3 regions of the Pokkaliibacter sp. MBI-7 genome follow, and region 3 is predicted to be linked to each of the others. Evidence: predicted binding sites of a transcription regulator. Region 3 holds the regulator's gene; each other region holds the start of a gene.

Region 1 (5,485 bases), 2.4 Mb from region 3:
CACGCTGTACTTCAGTCGACATTGTTGCAGCGTTTTGAACACGCCGCAGAGCAGTGCCAACAGATGGTCAAAGCCGAGCTTCAGCGTCAGGAGCAAGAAGAATCTGCTCGTCACCTGCAACAGCAACAGGCTGAACAACGCTCCGCACTTATCTCAGCATATACCCAGTTGCTGGAGCAAACTCGTAGCGCTCTTCCCGAACAAGCGTCACATTTCAGCCAGGCACTAAGCCAAATCGCTCAGCGCGCTGCAGAACTGGGAATGTCTGAACAGACCAGCAAGCGCCACAGTGACATCAGCAATATTCTGTCAGTATGGCAGCGCTATGCGGAACTGTCCCCTCAACTCGAATCGGTATTACAGGGAGAAGAGACGGACAGCGAACAGCTGAGTGAACTGCTCAAGCAACTGGAATGGCCCGACACCCTTACCGCTCCGAATCTTCTGAGTGAGAGCTACACCCGTCTCGGTGTAGTTAAAAAGGCAGCACGTGAAGCAAAAGTGGCTGAACGTGAAAGTCGTCAGCCTATCGAAAACAAGCTGGATCAGATGGCCCGCCATCTGAAAGCGGGCCGTTCAAAAGCAGCCAGCCGGATTGCCAGCCAGCTCGAAGAACGCATGCAGGAAGCCCATTTGCTCTCTCTGCAACCGCGCTTTACCCAGTTACAGGAACAGTTGCACGAGCTTGTAGACTGGCAAGGTTTTGCAATTCGCCCGAAAAAGGAACAGCTGATTGCTGCCATGCAAGCATTGGCCACCTCTCCCCTTGCAGGTGCAGAGCAGTTGGCACGCATTCGCAAATACAACCAGGAGTGGCGTGGACTTGGCACCGACCCTACCAGTGCAGCGCAGGACCTGTGGCAAGCGTTCCGTGAAGCCAGCGATCAGGCGTTTGCTCACTGCCAATCCTATCTGGAAGAACAAGCTGCACTGCGTGCAGACAATCTCCAGAAGCGCCAACAACTAACCACGCAGCTGGAAGAGTTCATTCAGTCTGCTGCCTTCCCATCAGCGGAAGGAAATTTCCTTGAGCAGTTGCGCCATACCGCTCGTCAGCAGTGGCAAGCCTATAGCCCGGTCGAACGTCAGGAGAGTGAGACACTGCAAGCCCGCTTTGACGTCTACATGGAGCAGCTCAGCGATGCCATCGTAAGCTATCGCAAGCAGCAGGAAGATGCCAAAGAAGCCATCGTCAACGAAGCAGTAGAACTGCTGAGCTGGACTGACATCATCGCAGCCACTCGACGGGCCAAAACACTGCAGCAGGACTGGAAAGTGCTTGGCCAGGGGCGTCGCCGCCAGGATCAAGTCTTGTGGCAACGCTTCCGTGAGTGCTGTGACAAGCTATTTCAACGCCGCGATTCCGTGCTCCAGGCGCAAAAGGTAGAACGGCTGGAACGATTTGAAGCCGCCAATCAGGAAGCTGAACGCTTTGATCAGGTGCTCAGTGAAGTGATCAATCAAAGCCGGATTAACGAAGAACAGATCAAAACCCTTATCCAACAGTTTCAGTCTCTGCCAGGTGTACTGCAGGAGCCTCGTCAGGAGTATGTAGACGAACAGTTGGAAATGCTTGAGCAGCGCTTGCTGGAGCAACAGCATCAACCTTTGATGACACTGCTTCAACAAACCAGATCTGCAGCAGCGGTATTGGCTGAAGCTGAACAAGCGATACTGTCAGACAAGGCTGCAACTGACATCGAGCCTAGTGATACATCGGAGCCATTGGCGACTCGCCTGGCAGCCATCCGCCAAGGTAAGAGCGCCATACTTCAACGTGTTAATGAAGTCTCAGAAGCTCAGCGTATGCTGTGTATCCGTATGGAGCTGCTGGCTGGCCTGGACTCACCTGAGCAAGACCAGTCGCTACGCATGCAATATCAACTGGGAAAACTGCAGGCATCAATGGCACAGGCTGACAAAGGCACCATCCCCTTGTTCGTGCAAATGCATGAGCTGGAGCTGGAATGGTACGAAAATGGCCCGGTAATCAATGCGGTACTTCAAAATCGCTTCCATAGCGCACTAGAAAAAGCAAAGGCGCGATACTGATCGCGCCTTTGCTCCTGCAAGCTAATCTGATCGGGGAGAGCAGCTCCCCGAGACAGATCAGAACATGTGCTGACCACCATTGATGGCTAAGTTTGAACCGGTAATGTAGCCAGAGAAGTCATCGCACAGAAATGACACTACGTGACCAATTTCTTCAGGTGTCCCCAGACGACCAACGGGGATGCCTGACTTGATTTTGTCCAGCACCTCGGGTGCAATTTTTTCCACCATAGGGGTTAACACATATCCTGGCGATACCGTGTTAACGGTCACACCTTTGCTAGCCACCTCCTGCGCCAATGCCTTTGTGAAGCCGTGAATACCGGCTTTAGCCGCAGAGTAGTTGGTTTGTCCGAACTGCCCTTTCTGAGCATTGACAGAAGAGATGTTGATGATACGCCCCCAGCCCTTATCGATCATTGGATTGATAACCAGGCGAGTCATATGGAACATGGAGTCCAGATTCGCGGTGAGAACCTCATTCCACTGCTCCCAGGACATCTTCTTGAACTGACCATCGCGAGTGATACCAGCGTTGTTTATCAATACAGAGACTGTATCTCCGTACGTTTCCTCTATCTCCTTGATACAACGCTCACAGGACTCATACTTTGTCACATCGCCATAGGCTATTCCCATCTCCAGGCCTTTCTGTAGCATCTCCTCCTGCCACGCCTTTGCCTTGTCGTGATTGCCGCCACTGTTATAACCCGCAACAACCTGAAAGCCCTGCTCTGCCAGACTCTGGCAGATTGCAGAACCGATTCCCCCTGTTCCCCCAGTTACAAGTGCAATACGCTTAGTCATGCCTTGCTTCTCCTTGCGCGTTGTGTGTATTGAAAATTATAGGTTTTCTTCCACATGGCTCACTGACCTCTTCCTTAAGAGCACGCCTACGGAGGAAATTCAGGATCTTCCCGATCATGAACCTGACAGTGCGAGTGCCTTTCCTCAGTCAGACGGCTTCCTTATCTGAACTTATATGTTGTTTTGATGTTACTTCGCTCTTTCTGGCGCTCGAAGTCAACCCATGCATTGAATGCGCCAACTGTTACAGTTCGATGATTCGCAACATAGCCGACATACAAAACTGCATTACCTGCCAAATTAACAACCTAAGGTGCCAGAAAAAGCAATCCTGAAACCCGCCAAGCATACGCCGCAAGGAACTCAGTCGCACTACAAATACTGACATCCCCAGAAAGATATACGGAAGAGTTGTTTTTTCGTTTCCATTGTCTAACCTAGAGGCCTTCTCCCCTGTTTTAGAGCGAAGTGTTATATGGATTTTGCCTCCATCCTCGGCATCCTATCCGGATTGGCTTTAATTGTTTCAGCCATCTATCTGGGAGGCGACTTTCATATCTTCATCAATGTTCCCGGCTTGATGATTGTTGTCGGGGGAACGATTGCAGCGACCCTTCTCACCTTTCAGTTTAAAGACGTGCTCGCCGCCTTCAAAAGTGCCTTTATAGTCTTCGCTCAAGATCGAACCAAACCTCAGCAAATGATTCACACCATGTTGGAGCTGAGCAAAGTGAGCCACCGCAATGGGTTACTTGCGCTGGCTAATGTTGAAACAACATCCAAATTTCTCAAACGAGCCTGCAACCTGCTCGCTGATGCAGCTAGTGAAGACTTTATCCGACAGACGCTGCAGACTGAGATCGACTCTCTCATAGCCAGACACTTTACGGTACAAGATATATTTAAGAAGATGGCATCCTATGCCCCTGCTTTTGGCATGCTCGGCACCCTGATTGGCCTAGTGCAAATGCTGTCACAGCTGGATGATCCCGATACCATTGGCCCTGCGATGGCAGTTGCTCTGCTGACAACCTTCTACGGATCATTAATGAGCACCATGTTCTTTCTTCCTATCGCTGGGAAGTTGCGTGCCCGCACACTTTTGGAGGTCCAGAATCTGGAAATCATTCGAGAGGGCGCAATCAGCATTTTATCCAATGACAACTATCTGAACGTTTATGAGAGACTGTCCTCCTATATCCCGGAAGCGCAAAGACAACCCGTGAATTTGGGTAAAGGTGGATAATTCATGAGTAAGCGTGACTTGCTTGAAGAACCAGAAGAAATGGGCTGGCTTGCAACCTATGCTGACCTCATGAGTTTACTGCTAGTTTTTTTTATACTGTTATTTTCCATTTCAACTATCAAGATAGAAAAATTCAAAGAGATCTTCACGTCGGTCCGCTTTAGCCTGAATACGATGGGGACAACCAACGCCATTATTGAACTCCCCCATGAAGCGCCAACAGAACGCAAACCTATTCAGAAGGAAGACGTTGTAGTTCCCGAGACAAAAACCCAGTCTGAGCTAACGGTAATGGCCCAGGAACTGGAGCAAATGATCGATACACCTATGCTTTCAAAGGAAGTGCAGATTATTCAGAAAGATGACCGTCTCTACATTCGTGTAAATGGGCAGGCACTATTTGACCCAGCCTCTACGGATCTTTCATATGAAGCCGAACCCATCTTGCAAGCACTGACAAAGCTGTTCAAAGGCCACCCAGAGTTTGAAGTGAATATTCAGGGCCATACAGATAATCAGCCAATTTATACTGAGCAATACCCATCTAACTGGGAATTGTCAGCGGTACGCGCAACGACTGTACTACGCTACTTTTTACTGGAGGGCTTGCCAGGGAATCGTTTCAGTGCAACTGGTTATGCTGACTCCAAACCGATCACCAGTAATACAACTGCTGATGGCAGGGCACAAAATCGACGTGTGGAGTTTGTACTTGAAAGAATCAAGTCCTAAGTTCTTATTCCCTGACAACGAAGCTCGGAGAGCTCACTATCGGGTGGACCTCCGTCATAGCGACAGACTACTCATTAAACTAATGCTCAATGGCAACGATACCGATTTGCTCAATATTAGTGTCTCGGGCTGTGCATTCTCTCAGCCAGAGCAGGAATATGTCATCGGGCAAACCTATAAGGGTCTATTACTGCTAAACCACCAACCAGATATTGGTGAAAAACGTCAGCAACTACCCGTAGAGTTACGGGTCATTATGAAGACAAATAAGCAATGGCACGCAGAGTTTTTGACCCTCTCCCTGCGAAGAACAAACAAGCTATGCGAAGTGATTAACGTATTGCAAAGAGCACATATCAGACAGGATAAGTTGAAGCTCCCTCGTTCTCAGAATCAAAACCCTGCTATCTAATCCTCACCATAAAAAAGGGATGGCCAGTTGCCATCCCTTTGAGTAGCTTAGTGTGTTTTCATATAGTTAATGAAGATGACTGTACTGAAAGCCCACAATCGCAAAGTATATGAAGGCAGCCAATAATGCCGACGCCGGCACGGTAATTACCCAGGCTGCGGCAATCCTGTAGATCGCAGAGCGCTTGACCAGCTCTTTCTTGGTGGCCTTTTTCAGGCCCTTCATTTCCTTTTTAT
Region 2 (5,485 bases), on a different contig from region 3:
CAGCTATGGCACTACAGCCAGGGAAGCTATCCAGAAAGTCCTTACCAATGCAGCCAATGAGCTGGCTAATCCTGATCATCCCCCTGGCTGTATGGTCGTGACATCTGCCACTAACTGTTCAGTAGGTTCTGCCAGAGTTCAGGAAGCTGTTGCGCGCTACCGGGCACGCAAGGAAGAGGAAATTATTGCTCGTATCGAGAAAGGCAAAGTGGACGGTGATTTACCCGCCGCTACCGATGCCGTTGCACTGGCACGATTTTACGGCACGGTTATGCAGGGCATGACCATGCAGGCGCGAGATGGCGCCACAGCAGATGTACTGTTGGATATTGCGATGGCGGCTATGCGGGCATGGCCGTCATCCTGAAAAAGTCACTCCACTGAAGAGTGATACCCCCATGCCCACAGGGAGACGCACCATGTCTGTGTCGATGTACGAAGCTTCAATTCCCGTGTTTGTTCGTGGTCTGAAAAACCTTTCAGCCATTCTTGAAAAAGCGGTCACCAACGCCGAGATCCGTCGCATCAAACCAGAGGTTCTGGTCAATGCCCGCCTCGCACCTGACATGCTTCCTCTATCTGCCCAGATTCAGATTCTCAGTGACTCGGCCAAGGGTTGTGCAGCCCGGCTGGCTGGCGTTGAAGTCCCCTCCTTCGCCGACGCCGAAGTGACCTTCGATGATCTGCAGGAGCGCATTGAAAAGACGCTGACTTTTATTCAGGGTATTGCGGCTGCAGATGTTGATGGCAGCGAAGATCATACCGTCGTTCTGAAAATTGGTGGTCGTGAACTGAGCTTCAGTGGCAAGAGCTATCTGCTGAACTTCGCCATGCCTAATTTCTACTTTCACCTGACCACTGCGTACGCAATTCTGCGACACAACGGTGTGGATATAGGTAAGCGGGATTATCTGGGCGATATCTGACAAAAGTGGCCAGCTAATTTCACCTCAGTTATAAACAGGAAACCCGGCATCGTGCCGGGTTTCCTGTTTATAACGGATTAATGTTTACTGAAATGAGCAAAGGGATTGGAAAGGAAGAAAATCAATAGCGACAGCATAAAGAATACCGGGATAAACATTTCCACGGTTTCTTCCAGATAGTTTCGCGTATAGCCAGACATTGTCAGATCAAATATCTGTACGGCACCATTCCCCGCATCCAGCATCGTACTCAATACCATGGCCAGAGCCGCCAGAAATGTGGCCACCGCCGCCGGACTGAACTCAAACAGGCCTTTAACGAAAGGCTTCGCGCAATATCGCGCCAATTGAAACAGACACGTACCGAGCGTCGCTCCATAGGCGACAATTAACAGCTGCCACCACAGTGCCAGCTTTTCAAAGCCGCCCCGGTAAAGGGGGGCAATCCAATACTGCAGATCCAGCTCTCGTAAGCCCAGCGACACCAGCAGAAAAATAAACACCAGAGGAAACCTGAGACGTCCGGCCAGTAACAAGGTCAGTAACGCACATACAAAATAGCCCGCTGCGGAAAGGTTCTCTACTGGCCCATCTTCACGAATGATGCTCATGGCCTGATCTGTCGGCAACACATCAAGCCAGATGGTCAGCAGGAACGGAAGCAGCAGGATCACACCAAAGAACAGCGCTGTATTTCTTGTCATGGTACTTCGACATCCAACAAGCCAGATGTTAATTACTCACCCATTCTGAACCAACCCCGTGACAACAGGATGACGTCTTCAGTGGGCCAGAAACAATACCACAGTGCCCGCGGCCACCCTGCTTCCATATGTTCCAGATTTTTCAGGCCTTGGTCAGGAATGACCATGTAACTTGATATATACGTCTACAGCCACCAACTGAAGGCTACCAAGTAGCTGTGTAGCGCCAGAGCAGCCATTGCAAACTACGGCGCGGGCAACAGTGGAAATAAACCTGCCGGTAAACCGGGGCCAAGTATCAATGACCGACAACCACAACAGTTCCAACCTGCCAGAACAGATGACGGCAATTGCCATCCGTGAATTCGGTGGCCCGGATGTTCTTGTACCAACACAACGTTCGCTGCCTTCTCCTGATGCAGGAGAAGTGCTGATCAAAGTAAAAGTAGCGGGTGTTAATCGGCCGGACGTCATGCAACGCAAAGGGGGTTATGCACCACCACCTGGTGCATCTGATCTTCCCGGGCTCGAAATCGCCGGTGAAGTCGTGGCACTGGGCACAGGGGTGAGCCGCTACCAGCTGGGCGATCAGGTCTGTGCACTGGTCGCAGGGGGTGGCTATGCCGAATATTGTACCGTTCACGAAAGCAACGCCTTGCCAGTCCCCCAGGGCTACTCACTGACAGAAGCGGCAGCTCTGCCAGAAACCTTCTTTACCGTCTGGACTAACGTCTTCCAGAGCGGAGAACTTAAGTCCGGCGAAACCTTGCTGGTACACGGCGGCTCTTCTGGCATCGGCACGACGGCCATCATGCTTGGCAAAGCTTTCGGCGCGCGGGTTATCGTCACGGTCGGGTCTGATGACAAAGCAGCCAGCTGCATCGCGCTGGGAGCCGACGCAGCCATCAACTACAAAACCCAGGACTTCGTCGAAGAAGTGAAACAGCTTACCGGTGGCGCAGGGGCCGATGTGATTCTGGATATGGTCGGCGGCGACTACGTCCCTCGCAACTATCAGGTCGCCGCCAAGTTTGGCCGCATTGTACAGATCGCCACCCAACACGGAGCCGTCGAAAGGCTTAACCTGTTGCCCCTCATGGTCAAGCGTCTGATTCACACCGGCTCCACCCTTCGCCCGCGCAGCGTGGCAGAAAAAGCGGAGATTGCGGTTGAGCTGGAAGAAAAGGTGTGGCCGTTATTAAACCGAGGGGAAATCAGACCGCAAATCTTCAAATGTTTTGCGTTGAATGACGCCAGCAAGGCCCATGCCCTGATGGAGAGCAGCAGTCATACCGGCAAGATCATGCTGCTAGTGGACAGTGAGCATTAAAGCTAGGGCTCGATAACGGCTCCAGCCAGCACCTCAGTAACACTCTCGAAGCGATGCCTGCCAGACGGTACTCACCTCTGGCAGGCATGATGTTACTTTTGCAGCAGTGCCAGTATTTCGGCATGCAGGCGTTTGTCACCGCAGGCCACGATAGCACCACCGTTTTGCGCATCACCACCACTCCACGTGGTCATCACACCACCCGCTCCCTCGACGATGGGCATCAGCGCCTGCACATCGTAAGGTTTGAGATCCGCCTCAACCACCGCATCAACATGACCCGCTGCCAGCATGCAATAGGCATAGCAGTCACCACCGAAACGCACCAGTCGGGCCTTCTCAGCAACACTATTGAACAGAGCCAATTGCGGTGCATCGAACATCTGCGGCGTAGTGCAGGTTATCTTTGCCTGTGCCAGTGAGGCACAGGGGCGAACCTTCAGCGGTTCACCGTTGAGCCAGGCTCCCTCGGGTGTACCGACAAAGCGCTCTCTGGTGTACGGCTGGTTCATCACCCCAATGCGCGGATACTGGCCATCATTCAGTGCGATCAGCGTACCCCACAGCGGTAAGCCAGTGATAAAGGCACGGGTGCCATCGATAGGATCCAGCACCCAGGTCAGCGGACTGCTACCCATATGGCGGTCCTCTTCCTCCCCAAGGATGCCATGCTCAGGATAATGCTGAGCCAGCAGATCACGCATGGCGCGCTCAGCAGCCTTGTCACCCAGCGTTACCGGATCAAACAAGGCACTGCCTTTATCCTCAACATCCATCTGTGTGCGGAAGTAAGGGGCAATGGCCATAGCGGCCGCCTCTGCCAGCTGCTCAGCAAAAGCGCGGTAAGTCTGAATGTCCTGTAGGGTCAACGTCATGGTGCAATATCCGCCTGCGGGGGTCAGTGTCCGGTAGTCTTTAATTGGCTCTTGAGCTGATGCTCTTCTATGGCCAGCTCAATAATGCGGCTGATCAGCTCGGTATAACTGATACCTGAGGCCTGCCACAGTTTGGGATACATACTGATGGAGGTGAAGCCCGGGATAGTGTTGATCTCATTAACGAACAGCTCACCTGTCGCGGTCAGGAACATATCTACCCGCGCCAGACCACGTGCTTCCAGCGCCTTGAAGGTCTGAATTGCCAGGATTCGGATACGCTCGAAAGTGGCATCATCCAGGACAGCCGGGATCACCAGCGTGGCGCCCTTCTCATCGATGTACTTACGCTCGTAGGAGTAAAAGCCGTCCTCGGTCACGATCTCACCGGCAATGGAGGCCATTGGCTGGTCATTCCCGAGCACAGCGCATTCGACTTCACGACCACTGATATTGGCCTCGATCAGCACCTTGGTGTCGTACTGGAACGCGTAATTCAGCGCCTCAGCCAGAGTCGACAGTTCTTTCACCTTGACCACGCCCACCGAAGACCCCATGTTGGCGGGCTTCACATAGACCGGAAAGCCAAACTCCTCAGCAACCTTCGTCAGCAGGGTATCGTTGACCTCATACCGACGCAGACACACATGACGAGCAACGGGTATCCCGGCGTCACGCAGTAATCGTTTGGCGACGTCCTTGTCCATGCCCACGGCAGAGCCAAGAATATCACTGCCCACACAAGGCACATTGGCCAGACGGGCAAGCCCCTGTACTGAACCATCCTCACCATAAGGGCCGTGCAGTACCGGGAAGATCACATCGACCGCCTCGACCATACCGGCATGCTGCAACCTGACCAGCTGCCCGGCAGACTCCCCCGCCACCAGAGACACCGCTTGTGAACTGGCATTCAGCACGCCCAGCTCGGGATTCTCGCTGTTGAGCAGAGCCAGTGAGTCGGTATTCAGATACCAGGCGCCCTGACGATCGATACCGATCAGAACAGGCTCGAAGCGCGTTTTATCCATCGCTTCAATGACGTTACGTGCTGATTGCAGCGATACCTCATGCTCGGCAGAGCGGCCTCCAAAGAGCACAGCGACCTTAAGCTTCTTGGTCATTGCAACATATCCATACTGACAGGGTGAACGACAGGCAGGGTCCGCACCAGAGCGGAGCAAGGGCCTACTATAACAGCAGCTCAGCAGGATTTTTGACTTAATAATGAAGGTTTTACAGGCCGACGGCCTGTATCTGCAGCACGACTACACGCTCCCGAAGGTTGCGCCATTGCAAGATGTTGCCTAAACCGCGATGGATGTAGCATTGCCGCCCAGAAGTGTAACTTTACATTCTCCGACAGCCTCAAGTAGCATCCTTCGCAAACCCGCCCTGTACCCGTCACCACGTGCCTTATTGCAGTGACTGCCAGTACAGGCGCAACAAATGATACACCGTACAAGCAGCAAAGATTTCCTCTCCCTGCGTTGGCTGCTGGGCTACACTTTTCCAACTCATTTATTTGCCTATCGAAAGAGAACCATGCTGAATCGTCGATCATTTATGGCTGCCGCAGGCACCTCCCTGGGTTTGACCGCACTTGGCCTGCCGGTGCAATCCCTGGCAGACGCTGGCCTGAAGCTTGGC
Region 3 (5,485 bases):
GTCAGTGGACGCTATCTTCCCTGCCCAGCTATTGCAGGACCAGGCCCTGTTGGTGCGGCTGCGTGAGGCGCTGACTGCGCTGAGCCAGCCCTCGACCGCCCGAACTTTTATTGCTCAGCTGCAAGGCTGATCTGAACCCGTATCTTAGGAGCCGTGTTATGGAACATACCTGGCGCTGGTTTGGACCAGCCGACGACATTTCCCTGATGGATATCCGTCAGGCCGGAGCGACGGGCATTGTGTCTGCCCTGCATGACATTGCCAACGGTGAGGTCTGGCCCGTTGCTGCGATTGCTGAGCGCAAGGCCGTGATTGAAGCTGCCGGACTGCGCTGGGCGGTGGTCGAGAGTATTCCGGTGCATGAAGACATCAAGCGTCGCACCGGTCGCTATGCCGAATACATCGCCAACTATCAGCAGAGCCTGCGTAATCTGGCTACCTGTGGCATCGACACGGTGTGCTACAACTTTATGCCGGTGCTGGACTGGACCCGCACTGATCTCGCTTATGAGCTGCCGGACGGCTCCCGTGCGCTGCGTTTTGATCAGATTGCCTTTGCCGCATTTGAACTGTTCATCCTGCAGCGCGAGGGAGCGAAGAGTGAATACTCGGCTGCCGAGCAGCAGGCAGCGGCTGACTATCTGGCCGCGCTGCCGGAGGCGGAGCGTGACAAGCTGGTGGCCACCATCATCGCCGGTCTGCCGGGGGCGGAAGAAAGCTATACCCTGGATGACTTCCGGCAGGCGCTGGCAGCCTACGATGCCATCGACAAAGATCAGCTGCGCGAGCACCTGCGTCTGTTCCTTGAAGCCATCGTGCCGGTGGCAGAAGAGGCGGGCATCCGTCTGGCTATTCACCCGGACGATCCGCCCCGGCCGATTCTGGGTCTGCCGCGCATTGTCTCCACGCGCGATGATGTGGCCTGGCTGGTAGAGAAAGTGCCTGCTAAGGCCAATGGCATTACCTTCTGTACCGGCTCTTACGGTGTCCGTGCCGATAACGACTTGTGTGCCATGGCCACCGAATTTGCTGATCGTATCTACTTTACCCACCTGCGCTCCACTGAGCGTGAAGAGACACCCGGCAGCTTCCACGAAGCGTCACATCTGGGTGGTGATGCCAATCTGGTTGACGTGGTGCGGGTGCTGGTGAATGAAGAGCGTCGTCGTGCCGAGGCCGGTGATCTGCCTGCCATTCCCATGCGTCCGGATCATGGCCATCAGATTCTGGATGACTTGCGTAAGCAGGGGCGCCCCGGTTATTCACTGCTGGGCCGGATGAAGGGGCTGGCGGAACTGCGCGGTGTGGAGCTGGCGATACGCCATTTCAAGGTGCTTTAAGTGTTGTTGTAAGGCGTCGCAAGGGGCCTGCCGTTATGCCGCTGACGATCATGCGGTAAGAGTTGCCAGTTGAGCCCGGAGGCCGTGAGGTCGCCGGGCTTTTTTATTCGGCTGAATACTTATGTGGCGTGCGTATTGGGTAACAGGAAGGTGCTGTCAGGCTTCCTGCTCAAGGCTGACCAGCAGACTGGCAGGGAATTTAGCTCGGAACAGACTGCCCTTGCCCAGCTGGCTTTCAATCTGCAGCGTGGCTTCGTGGCGTAGTAGCACATGCTTGACGATAGCGAGACCCAGACCGGTACCGCCGCTTTCTGAGGTGCGGCTGGGGTCGGCACGATAGAAGCGCTCGGTCAGACGAGGAATGTGGATAGGATCAATGCCGATACCATCGTCCTGCACTTCAAAAACGGCGCCCTCGCCCTGACGGCGCCAGCGAATCTGGATCTTGCCTTCATCAGGCGTGTACTTGACGGCGTTCATCACCAGGTTGGACAGCGCACTGTGCAGTTCCTGTTCGCGGCCATGCAGGCACAAACCCGGTTCTGCTTCCAGCGTGATGGTCTGGCCCTTATCGGTGCCGAGGGCTTCGGCATCATGCAGAATCTGGTGCAGCAGACGGTCCATATCCACCGGTTCGGCGGCATATTCAATCTGCGAGGTTTCCAGCCGTGACAGGGTCAGCAGGTCGGCAATCAGGTTCTCCATCCGTTTGGCCTGCTTGCCCATTTGCTGGATCGGCCGCACCCAGGGGCGTGGCAGCTGATCAAGGTGATCACCCAGGGTTTCCAGATAACCGCTGATCACCGTCAGCGGGGTACGCAGCTCATGGGAGGCGTTGGCGACGAAGTCCTGACGCATTTTTTCGAGGTTGTGCAGGCGGGTGACATCCTGCACCAGCATCAGCCTGTCGCCCTTGCCAAACAGGGTAATGCTGATTTGCAGATACTGGTCGCTGTTGGTGGGGGCAGGGACTTCCAGCGGCTCCTGATAACGGCAGCGGTCGAAGTAGCGCACGAAGTCAGGACGGCGCAGCAGGTGAGTGATCGGCTGTCCACGGTCCTGTGGATAGCGTAGCCCCAGCAGGCGGCTGGCGGCCTGATTCCACCATTCCAGTGCGCCGTCTTCATCGAGCAGCACGACGCCGTCTTTCAGCGCGGAGGTGGAATCCTGAATGCGGGCGATGATACCCCGCAGGCGGTCGTGTTCGTCCAGATTGCGTTTCTGCAGGCGGTACAGTTCATCAAAGATGTCGCCCCACAGTCCCTTGCCTTCTGGTACGTCATCCTTTTCGCTGGAGTTTTTCGCCAGCCAGCGTACCAGATGCTGAAAATGCCACAGTTGCCAGCCCAGCAGGCCAGCCAGTCCCAGGCTCAGCCCCAGCAGCGCATAGCCGCTGAGTGCGCCGACCAGTGTACATCCCAGTAACACCAGAGCCTGACGGCCCAGGAAACTGCGCATGATTACGCAACCTTATTGGAGAATCGATAGCCGGTGCCGCGTACGGTCTGAATCAGGTGTTCGTGTTGTCCGCCCAGCGCCTTGCGCAGACGGCGAATATGGACGTCGACGGTGCGCTCTTCGACATAGACATTACCGCCCCACACCTGATCCAGCAGTTGTCCGCGGGAGTAGGCGCGCTCGGGGTGGGTCATGAAGAAGTGTAGCAGTCGGTATTCGGTCGGCCCCATTTCCAGCTGCTTGCCGTGGGAGGTGACGCGATGGGACACCGGATCCAGCAGCAGACCTTCGATTTCCACCGGATCTTCCAGCCCCTGCGGCGCGGCGCGGCGCAGCACCGCCTTGAGACGGGCCACCAGCTCACGCGGTGAGAAGGGTTTGGTGATGTAGTCATCCGCGCCTGCTTCCAGACCCTGAATCTTGTTGTCCTCATCACCCTTGGCGGTGAGCATGATGATCGGCATTTCCGCGGTCATCTGGTCACGCTTGAGGCGACGGCAGAATTCGATGCCACTGGTACCGGGCAACATCCAGTCGAGCAGCATCAGATCGGGTTTGTCGTCGACGATAATGGCATGGGCGCGGGTGGTGTTTTCAGCTTCGAAACACTCGTAGCCGGCCATTTCCAGCGCAACGGCAATCATTTCCCTGATCGGCGCTTCATCGTCGACGATCAGGACCTTTTTGTCAGCCATGTGCATTACCTGTCATCTATTGCGTTCTTGTGACCGCATTATTACAACGACATGGTGTTACACAAATATGACAAAGGGAAGTTTAATAGCGCATACACGGGCTTTTCTCGGGGTTGTCCGTTATGAACGGCAGTGGTGTAACCGCAGCGTGTGGGAGCAGCGGGTAACCGCGTCCGGGTTGCATCTGTCGCACTTTATCCCCACAGCCACATAAAGGTGCAGTGACGTGGCCGATAACCATGCACTATCGATAATGGGATCCCTTCACCGCCGGTTGTGGATCGAGCCCTCGTCGGATGAACAGTGCGTCAGGTTCATCAGGATGTAGCGAGGTTTTGTCATCCTGAGCCTCGTTATCGGCTAACCGGGCCGGGCGCTCAGGCGTCGTTCTGGAGTGTGCCCCGATAACTGGCAGAACCTGAGGAAAATCAGGTCGCTGCATAGCAAGCTCGGGTCGCCTTCTTTAAACTAGCGTGGCCGGTTTGCCCGGTCACCGATCCGGCCCCAGGGTCACTGCTGTCATTTCGTCAAGACAAAGGATTTCCGTTATGCCCCTTTCCCGCGATGCCGCCCTTAATGTTGCCAAGGTCCTGAGCGAGGCCATGCCCTACATCCAGAACTATGTGGGCAAGACCATCGTGGTCAAGTACGGCGGCAACGCCATGATCGACGAAACCCTGAAGAACGCCTTCGCCCGTGACATCGTCATGCTCAAGCTGGTCGGTATCAACCCGGTGGTGGTGCACGGTGGCGGACCGCAGATCGGTGAGCTGCTGGAGAAACTGAAGATCGAATCCCACTTCATCAATGGCATGCGTGTGACCGATTCCGCCACCATGGATGTAGTGGAAATGGTACTAGGTGGACAGGTCAACAAAGACATCGTCAACCTGATCAACACCAACGGCGGACGTGCTATCGGCCTGACCGGAAAGGACGCCCGTCTGATCATGGCCAAGAAGATGAAGGTCACCCACAAGACGCCTGATATGGAGGCGCCGGAAATCATCGACATCGGCCATGTTGGCAGTGTTGAACGAATTAACCGCGAACTGCTTGATCTGCTGGTCGCCAGCGATATTATCCCCGTCATTGCTCCGATCGGGGTGGATGAGGAAGGTAACTCCTATAACATCAACGCCGATCTGGTGGCAGGCAAGGTGGCTGAAGCGCTGGATGCAGAAAAACTGCTGCTGCTGACCAACATTGCCGGTCTGCTCGACAAACAGGGTAAGGTTCTTACTGGTCTGTCGCTGGCGGATGTCGACGCCCTGATCGCCGATGGCACCATCACCGGTGGTATGCTGCCGAAGATCGACTGTGCACTGGAAGCGGTGCGTAATGGCGTCAAACGTGCGCATATCATCGATGGCCGCGTTGCACATGCCACCATGCTGGAGCTGTTCACCAACGAAGGTGTGGGCACCCTGATTACCAACGAAAAACTCAAGGCTTGACGGTTGTCTGCAGGCCGGTGCACTCCCCTGCACCGGCCTGCAGATGGGCTGACGGATGTAAGGTAAACAATGACGGAAAGTCTCAGTCCCAAGGCCCGCAAGGGCCAGGCAAAGCAGCGGATTCTGGAAGCCCTGGCACGGATGTTGGAGCATGCGCCGGGTGGGCGCATCACCACGGCAGCACTGGCACAGGAAGTCGGTGTGACCGAAGCGGCACTGTATCGCCATTTTCCCAGCAAGACGCGGATGTTTGAGGGGCTGATCGATTTTGTCGAGGAGAGCCTGTTTAGCCGCATCAACCTGATTCTGGAACGCGAAGCCAGTGCGGCGGTGCGCTGTCAGCAGGTGCTGACGCTGCTGCTGGCATTTGCCGAAAAAAATCCGGGTCTGGCGGTGCTGCTGGCCGGTGATGTGCTGGCCGGTGAGGATGCACGCCTGCATCAGCGTATCCGTCAGGTGTTCGACCGTATTGAGACCCAGCTGCGGCAGATCCTGCGCGAGGCCGAGCTGCGTGAGCAGCTGCGTACCCTGAAGC

Evidence for each region. Region 3 encodes PhoB, which activates phosphate uptake and scavenging genes when phosphate is short. Its sites were predicted from a motif close to TGTCATANNNNTGTCANA; they were not measured.
Region 1: phbB (acetoacetyl-CoA reductase) is a predicted target of PhoB. The motif match lies at 3,102-3,119, and genes of this name have one in related genera.
Region 2: QCD60_RS21175 (NAD(P)H-quinone oxidoreductase) is a predicted target of PhoB. The motif match lies at 1,688-1,705, and genes of this name have one in related genera.

Annotation. Positions count from the first base shown of each region.
Region 1 is NZ_JARVTG010000001.1:286,158-291,642, forward strand. It holds gene QCD60_RS01430 (DUF349 domain-containing protein) at 1-2,052, shown strand, start outside; gene phbB (acetoacetyl-CoA reductase) at 2,110-2,859, opposite strand; gene QCD60_RS01440 (MotA/TolQ/ExbB proton channel family protein) at 3,335-4,105, shown strand; gene QCD60_RS01445 (OmpA family protein) at 4,109-4,837, shown strand; gene QCD60_RS01450 (PilZ domain-containing protein) at 4,818-5,249, shown strand; gene QCD60_RS01455 (inorganic phosphate transporter) at 5,316-5,485, opposite strand, start outside.
Region 2 is NZ_JARVTG010000002.1:331,810-337,294, reverse strand. It holds gene QCD60_RS21190 (TetR/AcrR family transcriptional regulator) at 1-367, shown strand, start outside; gene QCD60_RS21185 (DUF1993 domain-containing protein) at 420-926, shown strand; gene QCD60_RS21180 (hypothetical protein) at 1,004-1,630, opposite strand; gene QCD60_RS21175 (NAD(P)H-quinone oxidoreductase) at 1,932-2,960, shown strand; gene hisN (histidinol-phosphatase) at 3,053-3,835, opposite strand; gene ddlA (D-alanine--D-alanine ligase) at 3,859-4,959, opposite strand; gene QCD60_RS21160 (glucan biosynthesis protein D) at 5,381-5,485, shown strand, end outside.
Region 3 is NZ_JARVTG010000001.1:2,681,284-2,686,768, forward strand. It holds gene QCD60_RS11970 (mannitol dehydrogenase family protein) at 1-130, shown strand, start outside; gene uxuA (mannonate dehydratase) at 159-1,340, shown strand; gene phoR (phosphate regulon sensor histidine kinase PhoR) at 1,497-2,798, opposite strand; gene phoB (phosphate regulon transcriptional regulator PhoB) at 2,801-3,493, opposite strand; gene argB (acetylglutamate kinase) at 4,042-4,950, shown strand; partial or broken gene slmA (nucleoid occlusion factor SlmA) at 5,020-5,485, shown strand, end outside.